Linked DNA regions of Azospira inquinata. The protein of the gene in region 3 interacts with the protein of the main gene of each other region in a pairwise test. Links are inferred from orthologs where the notes say so. Each region holds a gene or a part of one and is shown on either strand. Other genes may lie near its edges.

Evidence for each region.
Region 1: the proteins of grxD (region 3) and Azoinq_RS01720 interact in binary tests that used the Escherichia coli proteins (3 or more experiments, as listed by UniProt). The link is inferred for Azospira inquinata from one-to-one orthologs.
Region 2: the proteins of grxD (region 3) and Azoinq_RS04325 interact in binary tests that used the Escherichia coli proteins (3 or more experiments, as listed by UniProt). The link is inferred for Azospira inquinata from one-to-one orthologs.

What each region holds. Positions count from the first base shown.
Region 1 is NZ_CP064782.1:384,580-392,404, reverse strand. What follows is about bases 2,747-5,621. They hold Azoinq_RS01720 (BolA family protein), read right to left. Parts: upstream 4,389-5,621; coding sequence 4,104-4,388; downstream 2,747-4,103. Other genes in these bases: Azoinq_RS01705 (hybrid sensor histidine kinase/response regulator), read left to right, coding at 5,437-5,621; Azoinq_RS01710 (septation protein A), read right to left, coding at 4,687-5,229; Azoinq_RS01715 (YciI family protein), read right to left, coding at 4,385-4,687; Azoinq_RS01725 (peptidylprolyl isomerase), read right to left, coding at 3,264-4,064; Azoinq_RS01730 (GGDEF domain-containing protein), read right to left, coding at 2,747-3,056. In the rest of the region: purL (phosphoribosylformylglycinamidine synthase), read left to right, coding at 1-691; Azoinq_RS01735 (bacteriohemerythrin), read left to right, coding at 837-1,244; more of Azoinq_RS01730, read right to left, coding at 1,287-2,746; more of Azoinq_RS01705, read left to right, coding at 5,622-7,825. UniProt on the Escherichia coli protein: Transcriptional regulator that plays an important role in general stress response. Has many effects on cell morphology, cell growth and cell division. Acts by regulating the transcription of many genes, including dacA (PBP-5), dacC (PBP-6), ampC and mreB.
Region 2 is NZ_CP064782.1:974,318-981,993, forward strand. The notes cover bases 2,611-5,336. They hold Azoinq_RS04325 (BolA family protein), read right to left. Parts: upstream 4,235-5,336; coding sequence 3,986-4,234; downstream 2,611-3,985. Other genes in these bases: murA (UDP-N-acetylglucosamine 1-carboxyvinyltransferase), read right to left, coding at 2,740-3,993; Azoinq_RS04330 (ABC transporter permease), read right to left, coding at 4,236-4,988; Azoinq_RS04335 (ABC transporter ATP-binding protein), read right to left, coding at 4,985-5,336. Also shown: rsmI (16S rRNA (cytidine(1402)-2'-O)-methyltransferase), read right to left, coding at 1-466; Azoinq_RS04300 (YraN family protein), read left to right, coding at 482-871; Azoinq_RS04305 (HIRAN domain-containing protein), read left to right, coding at 864-1,280; Azoinq_RS04310 (phosphoheptose isomerase), read left to right, coding at 1,316-1,909; Azoinq_RS04315 (BON domain-containing protein), read left to right, coding at 1,906-2,562; more of Azoinq_RS04335, read right to left, coding at 5,337-5,920; Azoinq_RS04340 (STAS domain-containing protein), read right to left, coding at 5,939-6,226; Azoinq_RS04345 (MlaC/ttg2D family ABC transporter substrate-binding protein), read right to left, coding at 6,223-6,855; Azoinq_RS04350 (MlaA family lipoprotein), read right to left, coding at 6,896-7,676. UniProt on the Escherichia coli protein: Involved in cell resistance against acid stress.
Region 3 is NZ_CP064782.1:2,201,354-2,209,138, reverse strand. Bases 4,741-7,575 are described here. They hold grxD (Grx4 family monothiol glutaredoxin), read right to left. Parts: upstream 6,404-7,575; coding sequence 6,077-6,403; downstream 4,741-6,076. Other genes in these bases: prfA (peptide chain release factor 1), read right to left, coding at 7,423-7,575; prmC (peptide chain release factor N(5)-glutamine methyltransferase), read right to left, coding at 6,454-7,326; Azoinq_RS10085 (hypothetical protein), read left to right, coding at 5,238-5,663. Outside these bases: argH (argininosuccinate lyase), read left to right, coding at 27-1,412; Azoinq_RS10105 (hypothetical protein), read right to left, coding at 1,640-1,921; Azoinq_RS10100 (ammonium transporter), read right to left, coding at 2,042-3,499; Azoinq_RS10095 (hypothetical protein), read right to left, coding at 3,678-4,193; Azoinq_RS10090 (carboxymuconolactone decarboxylase family protein), read left to right, coding at 4,332-4,697; more of prfA, read right to left, coding at 7,576-7,785. UniProt on the Escherichia coli protein: Monothiol glutaredoxin involved in the biogenesis of iron-sulfur clusters.

The DNA.
Region 1 (7,825 bases), 1.8 Mb from region 3 along the record:
GGCCGGCTTTGCCGCCGTGGATGTGCATATGAGCGACATCCTGGGGGGCCGGGTGGATCTGGCCGACTTCAAGGGAGCCGTGGCCTGCGGCGGCTTCTCCTACGGGGATGTGTTGGGGGCCGGCCAGGGCTGGGCCAAGACCATTCTCTTCAACGCCCGGGCCCGGGACCAGTTTGCCGCCTTCTTTGGCCGCCAGGACACCTTCGCCCTGGGGGTCTGCAATGGCTGTCAGATGATGAGCGCCCTGAAGGAAGTGATTCCCGGGGCCGACCACTGGCCCGCCCTGAAGCGCAACACGGTGGAGCAGTTCGAGGCCCGCTTTGTCATGGCCGAGGTCACCCCGTCTCCCTCCCTGTTCTTCGCTGGCATGGCCGGTTCCCGTATGCCCATCGTGGTTTCCCACGGGGAAGGTCGGGCCGAGTTCGCCTCGGCGGAAGATCAGGCCCGGGCCCTGGTGGCCCTGCGCTACGTGGATCACCAAGGTCAGGCCACGGAAGCCTATCCCTACAACCCCAACGGTTCCCCCGCCGGGGTGACGGGCTTTACCACGGCGGATGGCCGCTTCACCATCATGATGCCCCATCCGGAACGGGTCTTCCGTACCGTCCAGATGTCCTGGCACCCCGCGGGTTGGGGCGAAGACAGTCCCTGGATGCGCATGTTCCGCAACGCCCGGGTGTGGGTGGGTTAATCCCTTTCTTCCCCGTCCCGAAAAACCCCGATATGCATCGGGGTTTTTTTATGGGCCCAGGGGGGTAATAATTGGGCCCGCCGGGGAATGCCTCGGGTAGAATCAAGAAAAACACATCGCATATATACCGCGAGGGAGGAAAGCCATGGCGTTTATGCCCTGGACCCAGGACCTGGAATTGGGCCTGGCTGAGATTGACCGCCAGCACCACTGGCTGGTGGATTTAACCAACGCTCTGTACGACGAAATTTCCCGCCCCGACCCCCGGCCCCAGGTGGTGGGGCAGGTACTGGAAGGCCTGGTGGATTACACCTATAACCACTTTGTGGCGGAAGAGGTGCTGCTCCTCCAGTACGGCTATCCGGAAACGGAAGACCACAGGGCGGAGCACGACGCCTTCACCTCCACCGCCACCAAGCTTCTCCTGCGTTTCGAGGCGGGGGAAAGGGTGGGGCAGGAAGCCCTGGAATTTTTGAAGCAATGGCTGGTGCACCACATTTGCCAGGTGGATCGGGCCTACGCCCCCTTCCTCAAGGCCCAGGGCGTCAAATAAGGCCCAGAGCCGTTCTTGTGGGTAAAGGGCCTTCCCCGGGGCTTAGGGGGTGGGGAAGCCGGGCTTGCGGCGTTCGATGAAAAAGGAACTGCCCGCCTGTTTTTTCGCCTGTTTCTTGGCCTGGGCCGCCGCTGCCGCGATGTCGTGATGGGAGGCGTAGAGCCCGGGTTCCACCCGTAAGGCGCCGATGGACAGGCTGGGCAGGGGATTGAAGACCCGGCGTCCCTTCCGGTCCTCCCCGATAAAGCCGCCCCGAGCCATGTCCGGGGCATCGATCAAGTCCACCAGACAGTCATCAAAGCGCCGCAGAATGCGGGCGCAGCGGCTTTCCCAATCCGGACTCTGGAACAGGACGATGAAATCGTCGCCACCGATGTGGCCGATAAAGTCCAGATGGGGGTCTCCCTCTGCCGTCAGCACATTGCCCAGGAGCTGGATCAGGTCGTCCCCCCGGCGGTAGCCGTAGGCATCGTTGTAGGGCTTGAAGTTATCCACATCGCAGTAGCAGGCGGCGAAAGGGGTGCGGTTTTCCAGCAGCCGCTCCGTGTGTTCGTTGATGGGCACGTTGCCCGGCAACTGGGTCAGGGGATTGGCGTAGCGGGCGGCGGAGATTTGCATTTCCGTAATCAGGGCCATCAGGTCCTGACCGCTGCCCACCCCCAAATAGGCGCCGTCTGCGATGACGATGAAGCCATCGTAGAGATTGTGCTGGGCGGCCCGGGAAATGAGCAGGCCCACCTCCTGGACCGACAGGTCCTGATCCACGATCAGGGGGGTGGGGTCCATGAACAGGGTGCAGGCCTTGCGTCCGTACAGCTCCCGCCGGTAGGGCCGGGCGAAGCGGTCGATCAGGTTGTGCCGGTTGATGAGGCCCAGGGGCTGGCCGTTGCACACCACGGGCAGAACGTGGAGCTGGGGGTCCTGTTCAAAGCGTTGATACACCGCGTCATTCAGGGTTTCCGGGGAAATGGGCTGGATGGGCTGGGCCAGGTGGCGGGCGGTCTTGGCTCCGTGACCATGGGTGCCCTTGGGAAAAACCGCGATATGCCGGTCCCGCAGGGCATTCAGGGCCTCCAGGGGCGGCTGGCTGGCCGGGGCTGGATGGGGGCGGGCGATGAAAAAGCCCTGGCCGCAGGCAATGCCCAGATCCCGCACCGTGGCGAAATCCTCCTCCGTTTCAATGCCCTCGGCGATGATGAAGGCGCCGCAGGCTTCCGCCAGTTCGTGCATGGAACGGACCAGCTGGAATTTGAGCCCGTCCTGGGCGATGCCGGCGATGAAGTGCCGGTCAATTTTTACGTATTCCGGGCGCAGTTCCGACCACATGCGCAGATTGGAAAAGCCTTCCCCCAGGTCGTCGATGGCCACCTGGTAGCCCTGGCCCCGGTAATACTGGAGGGCGTCGTGAATTTCCCCGAAATCCTCGATCTGCTCGTTTTCCGTAATTTCGATAATGATGCGGGAAGGGCTCAAGCCCAGGTCCCGGAGCAGGCCCATGGTCCGGCCATTGCGGAAGGCCGGGTCCTGGAGACAGCCCGGGCTGGCGTTGATAAACAGTTTGCCGGCCAGTTGGAGTTCGGCAAAGCGGCGGAATATGGCTTCCCGGCAGGCCCGTTCCAGGGCCATGGTGAGCTGGTGGCGGCGGGCCGCCTCGAACAGGGCCAGGGGCATGTGCCAGGGGCTGTCCTGGGGACCCCGGATCAGGCCTTCATAGCCGATATAGGTGTGGGAGCGGTAGTCCAGGATGGGCTGGAACACCGGAGTGAGGGCGTCTCCATCGATCAGGGCTTGCAGGGCATGGGCCTCATCCATGGGATCACTATCCTCTTTGAGAAAACTGGAAGCGAGACGTTGAATCAATGGGGCGGCGGTCATGGGCGCGGGCGACCGAAAACAGGGCCTCAGACTATAAGGGGGGGAGGTTACAGGGACGTGAAGCGTCGCCATCCTGGCCGGTGGACAAAAAAAGGGGAAGGCCAAGCCTTCCCCTTTCTGGGTGTGGAAAACTGGAGTGCCGGATTAATTCACCCGAGCCTTAGCCCGCAGGTTTTGCACCATTTGTTCCACCAGTTGTTGCTGGGCCCGTTGTTGCAGCTGGGGCTTCACTTGGTCGAAGCTGGGGGGCGTCAGGGGACGGGTGTCTTCCAGTTCAATCACGTGCCAGCCGAATTCGCTCTTCACCGGCGTGTCGGTGAATTGGCCCTTCTTCAGTTGCACCAGGGCATCGGCAAAGGGCTTCACGTAGCTGGCCGGAGTGCTCCAGCCCAGATCGCCGCCCTTGTCCTTGGAGCCCGGGTCCTTGGACTGCTTGGCCAGGTCGTCGAACTTTTCGCCCTTCTTCAGCTTGGCGATGATGGCTTGGGCATCCGCCTCGTTTTCCACCAGGATGTGGCGGGCCTTGTATTCCGTGCCGCCCAGCTTGGCCGTAATGGCCTCATAGTCTTTTTGCAGTTGGGTGTCGCTCACCGGATGGGTGCGCAGATAGTCCTGAATGTAGGCACGGATCAGCACGGCCTGGGAGGCCAGGGCCATTTGGGAGGTGACAGCCGGATTCTTTTCCAGACCTTGGCGGCGGGCTTCCTGGCTGAGGATTTCCCGGCGGATCAGTTCTTCTTTGACCGCGTTGCGCAGTTGGGGCGAGTCCTGGGTGCCTTGGGCTTTTTGTTCGTTGATGAAGGACTCAGCGTAAGACTCGGGAATGGCCACGCCATTGACCGTGGCCACAGCCGGGCCTTTGGCACTCTTGCCAGCGGCGAAGACGGGAGCGGAGGCCAGAACGCCGGCCAGCAGAGCAACGGCCAGCTTGGATGCGCTATGCATGGATGATCCTTTTATAAAAGGGTGTTGAGGAAAGGGTGATTATAGCGAAGCTTCTTCCGGTGTCATGGCCTTTATGGCAAGCGCATGAACCGGTCCTTGCAGCAATTCCCCCAGGGCCGTATAGACGAGCCGGTGCCGGGCCAGGGTGGAAAGCCCGGCGAAGGCGGGGGAAACAATTTCCAGACGAAAGTGGCCGCCGCCGTTGTGGGCATGACCCGCATGGCGGGCCGATTCGTCCTGGAGTTCCAGATGGGTGGGGGTCAGGGCGGCCAGCCGGTCCTGAATCTGGGCCAGCAGAGCCGCCTTGGCGGCGTCCCCGGTCATGCGGGAAAAACCTGGCGGAAGGGTTTCACCGTGACCGCCTGATAGACTCCGGCGGCCACGTAGGGGTCCTGATCCGCCCAGGCCTGGGCGGCTTCCAGGGAAGGGAACTCTCCCACCACCAGACTGCCGGTAAAGCCTGCCGGGCCCGGGTCCGGGCTATCGATGGCCGGGCAGGGGCCGGCCAGGATCAGCCGGCCTTCGTCCTGTAGCACCTGGAGACGGGCCAGGTGGGCCGGTCGGGCTTCCAGGCGCAGGGCCAGGGAACCGGGCCGGTCTTCACTGATAATGGCGTAGAGCATCAGGATTTTTCCTCCTGTTCCTTGAGGTAGGGAGCCAGCATGAGCCCTTGTAGCAGGGTGAAAACCAGCATCAGGCCCATGCCGCCAAAGAGTTTGAAATTGACCCAGGTATCCAGGGAATAGTGGAAGGCCACGTAGAGATTGGCCGCCCCCATGAAGGCGAAAAAGCCGCCCCAGGCCAGATTCATCTTGTGCCAGGCGGCCGGAGGCAGCTGGATCTTTTCCCCCAGCATGGCGCCCATGGGATTGCGTCCCATAAACAGGGTGGAAAACAGCAGAATGGCGGCGAACAGCCAGTAAAGCACCGTGGGCTTCCATTTGATGAAGGTTTCGTCGTGGAGCAGCAGGGTGGCGCCGCCGAACACCAGAATAATCACCAGGCTCACCCAGAGCATGCCATCTACCTTGCGTCCGTGGAATTTGACCCAGGCGATCTGGGCAATAGAGGCCAGGATGGCGGCGCTGGTGGCGGCGTAGATGCCGCCGAATTTGAAGGCGACGAAAAAGAGCAGAACGGGGAAAAAGTCGAATAGAAACTTCATGGCAAAACCTGGCAAAGGGGACGGTGATTATGGCCCCTTTTCCTGACCACTGTCCATGCGCCCCCACCCGGAAAAGCCCGACGGGCCGCGCCTGTGGGGGCAGCCCAGGGCGCCCGGATGGCGCTCCCCGGAGCAGAGGCGAAATGCTAGGATGGGCGCCTGTCCCCTTTGGGCGGCGGCCCGCCCCGTCCCGTTTTCAGGCCAACCATGGACGCCCCTTCCTTTCGCCGACGTTTTTTCCCCAACCGTCTCAGTGCCCAGATCGCCCTGCTGGTGTCCCTGTTGTTTATGGCCACCGTGTTCGGCTACACCTGGTACACCGCTGGGGAACAGGCGGCCATGGCCCGGCAGGCGACCCTGGAGCAAAGCCGGGCCATGGCCCGGGATCTGAGCCGGTTGCTGGACGCTCTGCCCCAGGACATGGATGGGGCGGCCCTCCTGAGCCGGGCCGTGCAGAGCCCGGAACTCATGTCCCTGGCCCTGGTGGGGGCAGATGGCCGGGTGCGCACGGGCACCTGGGCCCGGGGGCAAGCCACCTCCCGGCTGACGCCGCCTGCCGGACGGGGGGACCAGGAAGAAGATCGGGGGGGCGCCCTGGTGCTCTGGCAGCCCCTGGCCGCCGGCGCCGGCTGGCTACGTCTGGAAGTCAGCCTGGAGCGGGTCACCGCCCTCCAGGCCCACATTTGGCGGGATAGCGTGGTGGCCGCCCTGGCGGCCCTGGTGGGCAGCAACGGTCTGCTATTCCTCTTCCTCGCCCGGCCGTTGCAGGCCCTGGATCGGGCGACGGAATTTGCCGCCCGCCTGGAAGACCGGCGGGGCGACCGGCTCCCCGACTATCGGGGCAATGTGGAAATCCAGCGTCTGGTGGCGACCCTGAACCGGGTTTCCCGGCGCCTGAAGGACCAGGAAGACACCATTGAGGAAAATAACCGCTTTCTCACCAGTGTCACGGACACCCTGGGGGAAGGGGTGGTGGCCACGGACGGAGAAGGGCGCTGTACCTTTGTGAACGGGGAGGCGGCCCGGCTCCTGGGCTGGCCCCGGGAGGCCCTCCTGGGGCAGAACTTTCACGATAAGGTGCATTTCCAGACCGCCACGGGCCTGCCCCTGGCCCAGGCGGATTGCCCCCTCCATGGCCCGGCTGCCGCCGGACACGCCTATCGCTCCGATCTGGACGCCTTTACCCGGCAGGACGGCAGTATTTTTCCCGTCTCCCTGGTGTCCGTGCCCCTCCTGGAAGGGGACCGGCCCCATGGAGCGGTGCTGGCCTTCCAGGACATTACGGAGCGGAAGCGGGACGAGGATTTCCTCCTGGCTACCACCTCCCGCCTTTCCGCTCTCATCGAGAGTATGCAGGTGGGCATTCTGGTGGAGGATGAAAACCGCCAGATTGTCCTGGCCAATCAGGCCCTGGGGGAATTGTTCCGCCTGGAGGTGAATCCCCAAGAGTTGATCGGCGCGGACAGCCGCCGGGTTCAGGCTCATCTCTGGCCCCTGTTTCAGGACGGGGAAGGTCACGGGGCCCGGGTGGAGGCGGTGGTGGCCGCCCGCCGTCCCGTGGTGGGGGAGGAAATCCGCCTCAAGGATGGCCGCATTCTGGAGCGGGACTGCATCCCCATTTTCCTCTTTCCCCTGGTGGCCCAGCCCGAGGATTACCGGGGCCATCTCTGGCTCTTCCGGGACATTACCGGACGCAAGCAGGAGGCGGCGGAACTGCATCAGGCCAAGGAGCAGGCCGAACTGGCCAATCGGGCCAAGGGGGAATTTCTGGCCAACATGAGCCACGAAATCCGCACCCCCATGAACGGCATTCTGGGCATGACCGACCTGGCCCTGGAGACGGAACTGAGCCCGGAGCAGCGGGAATACCTGGAGATGGTCAAATCCTCCGCCGATGCCCTGCTGGGCATCATCAACGACATCCTGGATTTTTCCAAGATCGAGGCGGGCAAGATGGAGGTGGAAAAAATTCCCTTCCCCCTTCGCCCCCTGGTCATGGATACCCTGAAGCTTCAGGCCCTGCGGGCCGAAGACCGGGGCCTGGAACTGGTGGCGGATCTGGACCCGGCCCTGGGGGAACAGTACCGGGGCGATCCGGGGCGCCTGCGCCAGGTGCTTCTCAATCTGGTGGGCAATGCCATCAAATTCACCCACCGGGGCCATATCCGGGTTTCCGTGGCGCCGGACCGGGAGCAGCCGGATTGTCTCCATTTCGCTGTGGCGGACACCGGCATTGGCATTGCGCCGGACAAGCAGGCCCTGATTTTCGACGCCTTTTCCCAGGCCGACAGCTCGGTCACCCGGCGCTTTGGCGGCACCGGCCTGGGGCTGGCCATCTGCGCCCGGCTGGCCGGGCTCATGGGGGGACGGCTGTGGGTGGAAAGCGAAGTGGGGAAGGGCAGTGTCTTCCACTGCACCGCCCGTCTGGAAGCCCTGCCCGGGGCTGGTCCCACTTTCCCCGCCCTGGCGGGGGCGACCCTGTTGCTGGTGGATGACAACCCGGCCACCCGGCAAGCCCTGGAAAACTCCCTGAGCCATTGGGGCGTGGCCGTCACTGCCCTGGCTGACGGGGGGGATGCCCTGGTGGAGCTAGCCC
Region 2 (7,676 bases), 1.2 Mb from region 3 along the record:
AGGCCGCCAGGCTTTGCAGTTCCCGCTCCCGCTGGCCAGCCTTGGTGGGCAGAAAGCCGTAGAACAGGAAATGGGGCGCATCCAGGCCGGAAGCGGAAAGGGCCGTAATGGCAGCACAGGCCCCGGGCAGGGGCACCACCGGGTAGCCCGCTTGCCGCACCCGGGCCACCAAGCGAGCCCCCGGGTCGGAAACCGCCGGGGTACCCGCATCGGTCACCACCGCCACCGATTCCCCCGCCGCCAGTTTGGCGATCACCTGCTGGGCTGCGTGCTCCTCATTGTGTTCGTGGGCCGCCAGGAGCTTGGCCTGGGAGCCGAAATGGCGCAGCAGGGGCTGGCTGTGGCGGGTGTCTTCGGCCGCCACCCAGGGCACGGCCTTGAGCACCTCCAGGGCGCGCAGGGTAATGTCCCCCAGGTTTCCCAAAGGGGTGGGAACCACATACAATGCAGTATATTCGTTTGTCATATTTTCATCATGTCCATGCCGCCCAAAGATACCACGCTCACCGCTCCCGGGAAGGGACGCTTGGCGGAAAACCAGGCAGCTGCCTATCTCACCGCCCGGGGCCTGGCCATTCTCGCCCGCAATTACCGGGTCAAAGGGGGAGAGCTGGATCTGGTGGCCATGGACGGCCCGACCCTGGTGTTTGTGGAGGTACGTTTGCGCAGTCGGATGGATTTCGGCGGCCCGGAAGCCAGTGTCACCGGGGCCAAACGCCGCCGCCTCAGCCTGGCCGCCCGCCATTGGCTGGCGGGCCCGGGAGCCCGGCACCGGGGCCCCTGCCGCTTCGACTGCCTGCTCCTGCGCCGGGTGGATGACCCGGCGCCGGAATGGTTGCGCCACGCCTTCGACGAAGAAGGCCATGAATAGCCGGTCCCGCCCCGGCCCCCTCCTCCTGGCAGCCCTCCTGACCGGACTGGGCGGGCCGGGGCACGGAGCCGAAGGGCCGCCCACCCTGCGCATCCTGATCCAGACCTCCCCCCTGGCCGGGGCCCAATACTATGCCGCCAACCGGGTCTGGGACCAGCTCCGCCCGGGGGACCGGCTGACCTTAGCCCGGGAAGGGGAAAATCCCCACGATTCCCGGGCCATCCGGGTCGCCTGGCACGGGGTACAACTGGGTTACCTGCCCCGTCTGGAAAACGACGCAGTAGCCGATGCCATGGACCGCCACGCCCCCCTGGAAGCCCGTATCAGCCGCCTGCGCCCGGACTCGGATCCCTGGCGTCGGGTGGAAGTCCAGGTCTTTCTGGTGATCCGGAGGAGCGTGTTAGAATGAGCTTCCAATTTCACCTGCAAGTGCCTCACTTAACGATGGATTTAATCGCCCGCATCAGCCAAAACTTCCAGGACAGCGCCCAAACCAAACTGGACGCCATGGAGTTGCTCGCCGCCCCCATCGCCGGTGCCGTGGAAACCATGGTCACCGCCCTGGTCAATAACGGAAAAATCCTGGCCTGTGGCAACGGGGGCTCCGCCGCCGACGCCCAGCATTTCGCCGCCGAGCTGGTGGGCCGCTTTGAAGCGGAACGCCAGGAATTGGGCGCCATCGCCCTGACCACGGACAGTTCCATTCTCACTGCCGTGGCCAACGACTACAGCTACAACCAGATTTTCGCCAAACAGGTCCGCGCCCTGGGCCAGCCCGGGGACGTGCTGCTGGCCATTTCCACCTCCGGTAATTCCGCCAATGTGATGGAAGCCATCCAGGCCGCCCACGACAACGACCTGCGGGTGGTAGCCATGACCGGCAAGGGCGGCGGCAAAATCGGCGAAATGCTGAAGGACGGAGACATTCACCTCTGCGTTCCGGCGGATCGCACCTGCCGTATCCAGGAAACCCACCTGCTTACCATCCACTGCATCTGCGACGGCATCGACTGCCTGTTGCTGGGAGTTGAAGAATGAAATCCACCATGCGCCGTCTGGCCCTCCCCCTGCTACTGGCCGCCGTCACCGCCGGTGTCCAGGGCTGCTTTCCCTTTGTCGCCGGGGGCATGACCGCCGGCGCCCTGATGATGGCGGATCGCCGCTCTTCCGGCACCTACGTGGAAGACGAAGGCATTGAGCTGAAAATCGGCAATCGGATCAGCGAACAGCTGGGGGACCAGGTCCATGTCAATGTGACCAGCTACAACCGCAAGGCCCTCATCACCGGGGAAGTGCCCAGCGCCGAAATCAAGGACAAGGTGGGCCAGATCGCCGCCGAGGTGCCCAACGTCACCGGCGTGCATAACGAAGTCCAGGTGGCCGGCATCAGCTCCTTCTCCGCCCGCAGTTCGGACACCCTGATCACCTCCAAGGTCAAAGCCCGCTTCGTGGATGGCAAGCGTTTCAGCGCCAACTGGGTGAAGGTGACCACGGAAGCCGGCGTGGTCTATCTCATGGGCCTGGTTACCCAACAGGAAGCGGATGACGCCATTGAACTGGCCCGCACCACCTCCGGAGTCACCAAGGTGGTCAATCTGATGGAAATCATCAGCTACTCCCAGGCCAAGGAACTGGGCACCCGCTCCAACGACAATCCGGGCGTCCCCTCCCCCAACAATACGGCCCGGTAATAAGGCTTACGGCCAAGGGCCACGGGGCGCGGCGCTCAAGCTAAAGCACCGCGCCTGTGCCACGCCAACGCTAGCACAAGCTTCGGACCTTCGAGCCAAAGCTGCCTCGGTTGGGCAAACCAGGGCCGACAAAAAAAGGGCGGGATATCCCGCCCTTTTTCTTTGCCAATTTTCCGATCAGCGGATGCGCCGGACCCGGGCGCCCAGGCGGGAGAGCTTTTCTTCAATGCGCTCGTAGCCCCGGTCCAGGTGATAAATACGCTCAATCACCGTTTCCCCGTGGGCCACCAGACCGGCGATCACCAGGGATGCGGAGGCCCGCAGGTCGGTAGCCATCACCGTGGCGCCCTGGAGCTGTTCCACTCCCTTGACCACCGCCGTGTTGCCGGTGATATCGATATTGGCGCCGAGCCGGGCCAATTCCACCGCGTGCATGAAGCGGTTTTCAAAAATGGTTTCCCGAATGGTGGCCGCCCCTTCCGCCACCGTATTGAGGGCCATGAACTGGGCCTGCATGTCCGTGGGGAAAGCCGGGTAGGGGGCGGTACGCAGACTCACCGCCTTAAGCCGGGCGGGGGCTTTGAGATAGATGGAATCGGCCTCGCAGCGGACTTCGCAACCCGCTTCCAGCAGCTTATCCACCACCGCCTCCAGATAGGAACAGGAGGTGCCGGTAAGGCGCACCTCGCCCCCCGTGGCGGCGGCGGCACAGAGATAGGTGCCCGTTTCGATGCGGTCCGGCATGATGCTATGGCTGGCACCGTGGAGTTTTTCCACCCCCTGGATACGGATTACGTCCGAGCCAGCCCCGGTAATTTTGGCGCCCATGGCGATCAGGCAGTTGGCCAAATCCACCACTTCCGGTTCCCGGGCGGCGTTTTCCAGCACCGTTTCCCCATCCGCCAGGGCGGCGGCCATCATGAGGTTTTCCGTACCGGTCACGGTCACCATGTCGGTACAAATCCGGGCCCCCTTCAGGCGACCGGCCTTGGCGTGGATGTAGCCGTGCTCCACCCGCACCTCCGCCCCCATAGCCTGCAAGCCCTTGATGTGCTGATCCACGGGCCGGGCACCGATGGCGCAGCCACCGGGCAGGGACACCTTGGCCTGGCCGCAGCGGGCCACCAGGGGCCCCAGCACCAGGACGGAGGCCCGCATGGTCTTCACCATGTCGTAGGGGGCTTCCGGATTGTTCATGGCCTGCCCGTCCAGCACCACACCATCCGTGCCTTCCAGGGTGACCGCCAGCCCCATCTGGCCAAGCAGGCGGAGCATGGTGGCCACGTCGTTCAGATGGGGCAGATTGGTCAGGCGCAGCACGTCAGCGGTGAGCAGCCCGGCGCAGAGAATGGGCAGGGCGGCATTCTTCGCCCCGGAAATGGGCACTTCGCCCCGCAGGGGCACGCCGCCCTGAATCGCCAGCTTATCCATGTTGCAGTTCTCTCCATTCTTCCGGGGTATAGGTGCGCATGGACAGGGCGTGTATTTCCCCGCTATCCACCCGCCCACCCAGGCATTGAAAAACCCGTTGCTGCCGCTGCACCCGGTTCATGCCGGCAAATACCCCGCTCACCACCAGGGCCTGGAAATGGCGGCCATCGCCTTCCACTTCCAGGGTCTGGCAGGGCATGCCTTCCTGAATATAGGTGCGAATCTCTTCCACCTGCGCCATCTTAACCTCTCAACTTGTAACCGCGCCCCAGCAATAGGAGACTTCCCCCCACCACCAGGAGCAACACACCGCCGGATACCGCCAGACTGAGCCAGGGGTCCGCATCCCCCACCCCGAAAAAACCGTAGCGGAAACCGTCAATCAAATAAAACACCGGATTGTAATGGGAGACGCCCTGCCAGAACGGGGGCAGGGAATGAATGGAATAGAACACCCCGGACAACATGGTCAGAGGCATGATGAGGAAATTCTGGAAGGCGGCCAGCTGATCGTATTTATCCGCCAAGATTCCGGCCACCATACCGGCGGCCCCCATGAGGGCGCCCCCCAGCAGGGTGAAGGTGAGAATCCAGAGCGGATGGGCAAAGGTCAGGGGAGCAAAACAGGCAGTCATGGCCAGCACCCCGGCCCCCACCGCCACGCCCCGAACCACGGCCGCCGCCACGAAGGCAAGAAAGAATTCCCCATAGGACAGGGGCGGCAGGAGCACGAACACGATGCTGCCCGTGACCTTGGACTGGATCAGGGAGGAAGAGGAATTGGCAAAGGCGTTCTGCAGCACGGACATCATCACCAGCCCGGGGGCCAGAAAGGCCGTATAGGGCACCCCGTGGACCTGGAGGCGACCTTCCAGCACATGGGCAAAGATGAGCAGGTACAGGAGGGCGGTCAGCACAGGGGCCGCCATGGTCTGAAAGCCCACCTTCCAGAAACGCAGCACTTCCTTGCGGAACAGGGTGAGAAAGCCGGTCATGGAGCCCCCTCTCCCCTTCGGACATCGGCCCCATCCCCTTCCATCAAATGGAGGAAGACGTCTTCCAGGTCCGGCGCCAGCAGGCGCACATCCTTGACCGGGCAGGCGGCCTCCTGGAGGCGATTCAACAAGGGCCCCATTTCCTGCCAGCCCGCCAGGGGAATGCGGATCTGGCCCGCCCCATCCTCCCGCCCCCGAGCCGCCAAATCCGCAGGCAGACGGCCACCGGGCAACAGACGCAGGGCCAGGGTGTGGCCGGAATAGCGGCGCAGCAGGGCCTCCGTCCGATCCAGGGCAATCAGCTGCCCGCCCTTTAACATGCCAATGCGGCCGCAGAGGGATTCCGCTTCTTCCAGGTAATGGGTGGTAAGAATGATGGTGTGGCCGTCCCCGTTCAGGCGGCGGATGAATTCCCACAGGCCTTGGCGCAATTCCACGTCCACTCCGGCGGTGGGCTCGTCCAGGACGATCACCGGGGGCCGGTGTACCAGGGCCTGGGCCACCAGCACCCGGCGCTTCATGCCCCCGGAAAGGCGGCGCATATTGGTGTCTGCCTTGTCCGTCAGATCCAGATGGAAAAGGATTTCGTCAATCCAGGCATCGTTGTGGGCCAGACCGAAATAACCGGACTGGAGACGCAGGGTTTCCCGCACGGAGAAAAAGGGATCGAAGACCAGTTCCTGGGGCACCACACCCACCAGGCGCCGGGCGGCCCGGTAGTCCCGGCCCACGTCGTGGCCGAGAATGGCAATGCGCCCGGAGGAGGGCCGGGTAAGCCCGGCCAGACAGGAAATCAGGGTAGTTTTGCCGGCCCCGTTGGGGCCCAGCAGGCCGAAGAATTCCCCGGCCTCAATGTCCAGGGATACCCCGTTCAAGGCGGTAAAGTCGCCGAAACGCTTGACCACCGCCTCAAAGGAGACCGCCACCGTCATGGGGAAACACCCCTGGCGTCAGGCCAGGGGCAGTAACTCGGTGACGCCGTATAAGCCGGCCAGACTCAGAAGGCTTTGGGGAGCATGGGCGATCTTGAAGCTGTGGCCCCGAGCCGCCCCTTCCCGCAACCAGGCGAAGAGCACGGTGAGGGCGGAGGAATCCGCCTCAGGCACTTCCGCCAGATCCACGATCTGCACTCCGGCATTGGCCGCCAGCAGCGCACTGCCCTGCTCGGCCAGATCCCGGGCCGTATCCATGCGGATGGATTGCTTCACCCGCAGGGTGGCACCCGCCAGTTCCATCATTTTTTGCCGTTACCCGAATCCAGGGCCTTGTTCTTGGCCTGGAGCATCTTGATCAAGCCGTCCATGCCGTTGCTATGGACTTCTTGGCTGAAGGAGCTGCGATAGTTGGTCACCAGGGAGACCCCGGCCACCACCACGTCATAGACCTTCCAGCCGTCCGCTTCCTTTTCCAGCACGTAATCCAGCTGAATGGGCTTGCCCCGCTTCTGATTGACCTGGGTACGCACGGTCACGTCCGTATCCCCGGGGGCCATCTTGAAGGGCTTGTATTCCACGGTCTGATCCCGATAGGCGGTCAGGGCGTTGGAATAGGTACGCACCAGCAGGGTCCGGAATTCCTGGGTCAGCACCCGCTTTTGGTCCGGGGTGGCCTTGTTCCAGTCCCGGCCCAGGGCCAGGCCGGTCATGCGGGTGAAATTGAAGTGGGGCAGCACCTTGGTTTCCACCAGGGCAACCGCCTTCTTGGTATTGCCGTTCTGGAGGTCCTTATCCTGCCGGACAATGGTCAGCACTTCTTCCGTTACGTTTTTCACCAGCACGTCGGGGGTGCTGGTATCCACGGAAGCGAAAGCGGAAGCGGCACAGGCCAGAGCGCCGATAAATAGGCCAATTTTTTGCAGAAGCTTCATCACTCAATCCATCTCAAAACAGTTGTAATCGCTCACCGCCTCAAGGCTGGGCGGCAGGAGCGGCGGGCGTGGCGTCATCCCCGGAAGCGGCCCCTGTGTCGGCCGACCCGTCATCATCGGTCGCGGCCGGCGGATTGCCGTCATAAATCAGGCTGCGACGATTTTGCAGGTACGCATCCCGGATATAGGAGTATTTGTCGATGGCGGCTTCGTCGATCACCTGTTCCGCCGGCAGGGCGGCGGCCCGGGCATCGATCACCCGAAGCAGGAGCAGGCTGTTCCGGGTGGGAATGTTGCTCACATTCCAGACCGGATCAAAGTGGGCGTCCATGGCGTAGCCAAAGGAGTCCCGCAGCGTCCGGGGCCCGATCACCGGCCACACCACATAGGGGCCATCTCCCACGCCCCAGCGACCGAAGGTCTGACCGAAGTCTTCCTCATGTTTTTCCAGCCCCGCGTTGGAGGCCACATCGAAGAGACCGAAAATCCCCACCGTGGTGTTAATCAGGAAACGCCCCGTATCGGAAGCCGCATCCTTGGGCTTGCCTTGAAGCAGGTCGTTCACCGCGATAAACACATCGCCCACGTTGGAGAAGAAATTGCTCACCCCGAGTTTTACCGGGTCAGGAAGCGCCGCATCGTAGCCCTTGGCCACCGGCTTCAACACCGCTTTGTCCAGGCCTTCATTGAAGGAGAACATGGTGCGGTTGAAGCCCTCCCACGGATCCCGGGGATTCTGAGCCGAAGCGCAGCCCCCCAGAATGAGCAGGGAAGACAGCAGCAGGGCAAGGGAAGCTGTGGGCTTCTTGGCGATTTTTCGA
Region 3 (7,785 bases):
TTTTAGCCTGCAAATTCCCAACCATCATGAGCCAACAGAATTCTTCCTACACCTGGGCCGGTCGTTTCTCCGAACCCATGTCCGACCTGGTCAAGCGTTACACCGCCTCCATCGACTTCGACAAGCGCCTCTGGCGCCAGGATATCAACGGGTCCCTGGCCCACGCCAAGATGCTGGCCAAGCAGGGTATTATCCAGGCCGCCGATCTGGCGGACATCGAAAAGGGCATGGCCCAGATCGTGGCGGAAATCGAAGGGGGCCAGTTCGAATGGTCCCTGGACCTGGAAGACGTGCACCTCAATATCGAAAAGCGCCTCACCACCCTGGTGGGAGATGCGGGCAAACGCCTCCACACCGGCCGCTCCCGTAACGACCAGGTGGCCACGGACATCCGCCTCTGGCTGCGGGACACCATCGATTCCATCGTAGAACTGATCAAGGCCTTCCAGACCGCCCTTTTGGCCCTGGCGGAAAAGGAAGCGGCCACCCCCATGCCCGGCTCCACCCACCTCCAGGTGGCCCAGCCCGTCACCTTCGGCCACCACCTGCTGGCCTATTTTGAAATGACCCAGCGGGACAAGGAACGCTTCCTGGATTGCCGCAAACGGGCTAACCGCCTGCCCCTGGGGGCCGCCGCCCTGGCCGGCACCACCTATCCCATCGACCGGGAATTCGTGGCCCAGCAGCTGGGCTTTGACGGGGTCTGTGAAAACTCCCTGGACGCGGTGTCCGACCGGGATTTCGGTATCGAATTCTGCGCCGCCTGCTCCCTGCTCATGACCCACTTCTCCCGGCTCTCGGAAGAACTGGTGCTGTGGATGAATCCCCGCTTCGGCTACGTCAAAATCGCCGACCGCTTCTGCACCGGCTCTTCCATCATGCCCCAGAAAAAGAACCCGGACGTGCCGGAACTGGCCCGGGGCAAGACCGGCCGGGTGAACGGCCATCTGGTGGCCATGCTCACCCTGATGAAGGGCCAGCCCCTGGCCTACAACAAGGATAACCAGGAAGATAAGGAACCCCTGTTCGACGCTGCCGACACGGTGATCGACACCCTGCGCATCTTCGCCGACATGATGGGGGGCATCCAGGCCCGTCCGGAAAACATGCGCAACGCCCTGGCCCAGGGCTTTGCCACCGCCACCGATCTGGCCGACTACCTGGTGCGCAAGGGTCTGCCCTTCCGGGAAGCCCACGAGGTGGTGGGCTCGGCGGTGAAGGCGGCGGAAACCCAGGGCAAGGATCTGGCCGATCTCACCCTGGCCGAGCTGCAAGCCTTCTCTCCCCTGGTCCAGTCCGACGTGGCCCAGGCCCTCACCGTGGAAGGCTCCCTGTCCGCCCGTAACCACATCGGCGGCACCGCCCCCGTCCAGGTGAAGGCCGCCGTGGCCCGGGCCAAGCAACGCCTGTAAACCCCCTCAGCCTTTTCCGGGGCGGCACGCCGCCCCGGATCGGTTTCGCACCGATCTCCTACTACCGCCGCCGGGCACCTTAGCCGGCGGCGGTTTTGTTTAGGGTGCCGGAGGACGGTACGGCTGTGGTGGCAAGGCACCCACGCCCAACCGTCGCCCCATGCCTAGCGGCACAGGCCACGCCCCCTTCCGGAAGGGGTAAGCCCATTCCCCGGATAGAATTTCCCTCAGCGCAGGGTGAACAAATATTTGCGGGGCGGCTTGGGGGCCTCCTGGGGGCTTTCCTCCGCCCCACCGGGGGCGCTATCGGTGAGGCCCATCACCTCCCGCAGGCGCTGGCAGAGCTGGAGCAGCTCCGGATTCCCCGTGCCTTCCGCCAGGGCCACCATGGCCCGGGCGTATTCCACGTTTTCCCGCATGTAATCCACGTCCGTAATGCGGTTTAAAGTGCGCCGCAACAGTACGTGGATGCGCCCGATCAGGGCAAAGACTTCACTCTCGTTGGACATGCCTGCTCCTTTCTTCGTCCGGGCCTCCCGGGGAGACCCGTGCCAGGGAGGGAGACCCGACCATCTGGAGACGCCCCCTCCGGGCATTCGGGCAACGGCACCCGCCGGCCCGGATGCCCCTTATTCCAAACGTTCCCCGTGCTGGGTGATATCCAGGCCGGTCTGCTCGTCCTCTTCTTCCACCCGCAGCCCCACCAGCAGGCTCACCACCACCAGCACCAGGGTGGTGGCCACGGCGCTGTAGGCCACGGTAACCCCCACCCCCACCAGTTGCTTCCAGACGCTGCCCGCCACCCCGCCCACCGCCGGGGAGGCGAAGACGCCGGTAAGGATCGCCCCCACCATGCCCCCCACCCCGTGGATGCCGAACACGTCCAGGGAATCGTCATAGCCGAAAATACGCTTCAGGGCCGTGGCTCCCAGGTAACAGGCCACGCCCCCGGCCACGCCGATGAGGAAAGCGCCGCTGGGCTCCACGTAACCGGAAGCGGGGGTCACCGCCACCAGCCCGGCCACGGCGCCGGAGACCAGACCCAGGGCGCTGGGCTTGCCCCGAACCACCCACTCCACCACCATCCAGGCGCAGACGGCGGCAGCAGTGGCGATCTGGGTGGCCAGCATGGCCATCCCGGCCCGGCCATCCGCCGCCACGGCGGACCCCGCATTGAAGCCGAACCAGCCCACCCAGAGCAGGGACGCCCCCGTAATGGCGAAGGCCAGGTTATGGGGCACCAGGGGCTCGCTGCCATAGCCCAGGCGCCGCCCGATGAGCAGGGCGGCCATGAGCCCGGCCACACCGGTATTGATATGGACCACCGTGCCCCCGGCGTAATCCAGCACCCCCAGCTTATTCAGCCAACCGTTGGGCTCCCAGACCCAATGGGCGATGGGGGCATAGACCACCACGGACCACAGGGCAGCAAACCAGAGCACGGCGGCAAAGCGAATGCGCTCGGCAAAAGCCCCCACCACCAGGGCGGTGGTGATAATGGCGAAGGTGAGCTGGAACATGCAGTACACCGACTCGGGCACCGGGGCTTCCGTCACCCCGGAGAGGGAATCCAGATTCAGGCCCTGGAGCAGGAGCCGGTCCGCCCCCCCCAGCCAGCCCGTACCGGGGCGCAGGGCTAGGCTGTAGCCCATGAGCATCCAGGTCACGGTGACCAGGGCGGCACAGGCAAACACCTGGGTCATGGTGGATAGCACATTCTTCTTGCGCACCATGCCGCCGTAAAACAGGGCCACCCCGGGCAGGGTCATGAGCAGCACCAGCACGGAGGCGGTGAGCATCCAGGCCGTATTGGCCCCATCCGCATGAGGTTTAGGGGTAGAGGTCGAAATCGGGGCTGGCGCCGTGGCAACTGGGGCGGCGGTCGTAGCCGGGGCCGCCACGGCGGGAGCCGGCGTCACCTCCGGCGCCGCCACCACCGGAGGCGGGGCCAGTTCCTTCTGCTGGACGGCAGCCGGGGCCACGGGCTGAACCACCGCCCCCTCGGCGGCAATGGCCTGGCCAATGCCGTAGGACCAGAAAAGACATAGGGAAATCAGCAAACGCAGGACGCGCAGCAGGATGGTCATGGGTTCTCCGCTCTGTTGTAGTTTTCTTGGAGAATGCCCTGCAAGGCCCATGCCAATGGGGTGTATTTCCCCCAATCCAGGCAGGATCAGGCTTAGCCGGGGGAAATCCCGTGAGATGCTCGCCCCGCCTTGGTGCTCCCTTTCCCCTCCGCGCCCCAAGGAGGGACCGGAGCCGGGGTCAGCGGGAGCAGAAGTCCCGGCGCCAGCCCAAGCCTTCCCGCTGGGTCAGGGTGCTGCGCACCAGGCCGGTGGTGGTATCGAAAAGCACGTCAAAACGGGCCGGATAGGTCCAGACGTCGCAGTAGCGCCATTCCCAGACCAGCTCATGGCGCTGGGGATAGGTTTCCACCCAGAAGGGGGGGCCGAAGCGGCGCAGGATGTCCTCCTTGCTTTCCCCGGCCCGGACCTGGGCGAATTCTTCCTCCACCAGCACATTAGCCACCCGGCGCACCTTACCCTCCGGCCCCAGGGTCACCATGTAGGTGTCGTAGCCCATGGGCCCCATGGGATAGGCCAGGCGCTCGCCGCCGTCCGGCTCGGGCCAGCGCATAGCGGGCACGCCCCAGGCCCGCAGCACCTCATCCCGGGTGCTTTTACCCGGCACAAAGGGCTGGGCCGCACAGGCGGCCAGAAGGCATAAGAGAAAGGCCGCGGTAAGACGGCGGACGAGGGAGGAAAAGGGAAGGGGCCACATGGCCGCCAGCATGCCCCCGGTGGCAGCCTTTGGGAAGTCCCCCCGGGGGAAAGCTGTGTAACCAAAGTCACCGACAGCCCCGTACCCCGGGCCTAAGCTATGGCATATCAGCAAACGTTAATACACAGGAGACATGCCATGGGCAGCAAATCTTTCGTCACCATCACCAGCGACGTTTCCAAGGCCTTGGAAACCCTGCGCCAGGAAATCCCCGACACCATGCAGGGCTTTGGCGCCATGGCCAAGGGCGCCCTCAAGGGCGGCGCCTTGAGCGAACTGGAAAAGGAACTGATCGCCCTGGCCGTGGGCGTGGCCAGCCGCTGTGACGCCTGCATCGGCTTCCACACCAAGGCACTGATCCGCCTGGGGGTAACCAAGGAACAGCTCATGGAAACCCTGGGGGTCTGCGCCTACATGGGGGGCGGCCCCACCCTGATGTACGCCGCCGAAGCGGTGCGGGCCTACGAAGAGCTCTCCGCCCGGATCAAACCCAAGGCGGAATAAGGGCATCAGGGGCGGCTTGTTGTCCCCCCGGGACGGGCAACAAGCCGGACAGCGGCGCCTATAATGGGCCCCGTCATGCTCCGGTTCCGGGGCCCCTGCGGACGGGGCGCCGGGGCCAGCCCCAACCCCAAGGAAACCGTCCCCATGTTTTGCCAGCAATGCGGCCATCCGTGCAGCCCAGAGGATCAAGGCTGCCCCCGCTGCGGCGGCCCGATCGGCGCCGCCCAGGTGGAGGCCTCCGAGACCAATCACCAAACGCATCCAGATGCCCCAGGGGCGCCGGGGGCTCTGGCTCCCGAAGTAGCCCCAGCCGTAGGGACAGGCCAACCTTCCCAGGCGACCCTTTCCCAGACAACGCAGGTTAACACCCGACCACACCCCGAAGCCGAACCCGGTGCTGGCCCAGACTCTCGCCCCTCGGCTTTGGCTAAGGCCAGTCTCTCCGCCCCAGCGGCGGAGGCCCCCCTTCCCGGCCCGGGCAATCCGCCCTCCCCGGCCCAAAGCCCCCTCTATGCCCTACGGATTATCCTAGGCGCCTTGGTGCTGGCCGTCGCCGGCGCCGCCCTCTGGTGGTATCAGGGCCCCAGCGGTCACGCCCCCCGGGCCGTGACCACGGGCAGCATCACGCCCCTGCAAGGCGCTCCGGCCCCCAATGCCCAAGCCCCCTTTAACCCGGCCCTGGAGCCCCTGCCGGTGATTCCGGAACAGGATCGGCGGGTGGTCACGGTGATTCCCAAGGGCAGTACCACGGCGGCGCCCCCCACCCTGTGGGAACATCGGCAATGGGTGGCCAAGCTGCGCCAGGGCCCGACCCCCAGTAGTTGCGCCGAAGCGGCCCGGCGCCTGCACAAACTCCATCCCCTGCCGGAAAATCAGGCCCGGGCCACCCTGTTAGAAGCTTTCCCGGACCTCTGCGGCACCCCCACCGGGGAACGGACGCCCCCGGCCCATCCGAGTCCGGACTAGGGGCCTAACCATGGGGAAGCCACTCGCTGAGGCCGTGTTTCCCCTTCCCCAGTTTCCAATCTCCTCATCCCTTCTCCTCGGCTCCGGCGGGGAGCCGTCGGGGAGGTTGATTGGGGCTAGCCCCGCGGCCCCTGGGACAGCAGCCGGGTTAGTCCGTCCCAGCAAAAGGCCCAGCCCCACTCATGCAGAAAGCACGGCCAGAGAGCGCCGGGCGTTGTAGGAGCCACGGCCCCTTCTGCACAGCGCCACCACGCCCAAACCCAGACAGGCCTTGGGCCGAACCCCCACAGATAGCCCGAGCCAGAGTACTGCGCCTTCAGCAACCGCGCCCACAAAAAAGCCGGGAGGTGCTCCCGGCTTTTTTCTTGCCCCGGCCCCCTGGGGCGCCGTGGGGCGGAACATCGGCCCACGCCTCAGGCCTGGGCTTCTCCCTGGGGCGCCAGCAGGGCCTGGAGTTCGCCGGACTGGAACATTTCCCGCATGATGTCGCAGCCCCCCACAAACTCCCCATTGACGTAGAGCTGGGGAATGGTGGGCCAGTTGGCGTAGTCCTTGATGCCCTGACGGATTTCCGGTTCCATCAGCACATTGACGCTGAAAAATTTGGGTACGCCGCAGGCCTTGAGAATCTGCACGGCGGTGGCGGAAAAACCGCATTGGGGAAACTGGGGGGTGCCCTTCATGTACAGCACCACCGGATTGCCCGTCACCTGTTCCTTGATCGTTGCTTGAACGTCCACGCTTGTTTGCTCCATCCGAATATGAGTTGGGTTCCGCTTCCGCCGGGCTTTTAGTCGGCTAAATCCCCATCTGCCCGGGGCAGGCGGCCGCCGCTGACCCGTTCGATATCGCCCAGGTCCCGTCGGGAAGCTATGTCTTTGAACCCGGCGGCGCGGAGAAGTTCGCGCACCGCTGCCGCCTGGTCATAGCCGTGTTCCAGAAACAACCAGCCCCCGGGCACCAGACAGGCGGGGGCCGCCGCCACAATGGTCCGAAGGCACGCCAGACCATCCCCCCCATCGGTCAGGGCCAGATCCGGCTCAAAGGGCAGGCCGTTCTGGGCCAGATGGGGGTCCTGGGCGGCTACGTAGGGGGGGTTGGAGACGATAAGGTCAAAACGCTCCCCGGCCAGGGGCGTGAGCCAATCCCCCTGGCGGAAATCCACCCGGGCCCCGAGGCGCTCCCCATTGGCCCGGGCCACGGCCAGTGCATCGGGGGATAGGTCCGTGGCCGTCACCCGGGCGGTGGGGCATTCCAGAGCCAGGGTCACGGCTACCGCGCCGCTCCCCGTGCCCAGGTCCGCGATCCGGGGCGCTGGCCGGTGGCGGACATGTTCCAGGGCCAGCATGACCAGGAGTTCCGTGTCCGGCCGGGGAATGAGCACCGCCGGGCTGACATGGAAACTGCGCCCGTAAAACTCCCGCTCCCCGGTCAGGTAGGCCAGGGGCTCTTCCCGCTCCCGGCGCATCACCAGGCCCATGAACTGTTCCAGCTGGGCCGGGGTCAGGCGCCGCTCTCCGTGGGTGAGAAACTGGACGTGGTCGATGCCCAGGGTGTGTTGCAGCAGGAGCCGGGCATCCATGCGGGGGATGCGCCCTTTCACCTGGCACACCACCTGGGCCAGGGTGGGGAGATCGGCCCTGGGGGTAAGGACGGAATTCATGGGCGCTCCCCGGGGCACCAGGAACAGACTGGCCCCTGATGGGAAGAACGGCCCCCGGCCAGAAGCATGGCCCCGGGTACCGGGGCGGGGCCCATGTCAGGCCTCCGCCGCCAGGGCCGCCAGCTGCTCCGCCTGGTGTTCGGCGATCAGGGCGGCGGTGATTTCTTCCATGTCCCCGTCCATGATCTGGTCGATCTTGTACAGGGTCAGGTTAATGCGGTGATCCGTCACCCGACCCTGGGGGAAATTGTAGGTGCGAATGCGCTCGGAACGGTCGCCGCTGCCCACCAGGCTCTTCCGGGTGGCCGCTTCCTTGGCCTGCTGCTCCCGCACCTGCACGTCCTTGATCCGGGCAGCCAGCACCCGCAGGGCGGAGGCCTTGTTCTGGTGCTGGGAACGGCCATCCTGACATTCCGCCACAATGCCCGTGGGAATGTGGGTGACCCGCACCGCCGAATC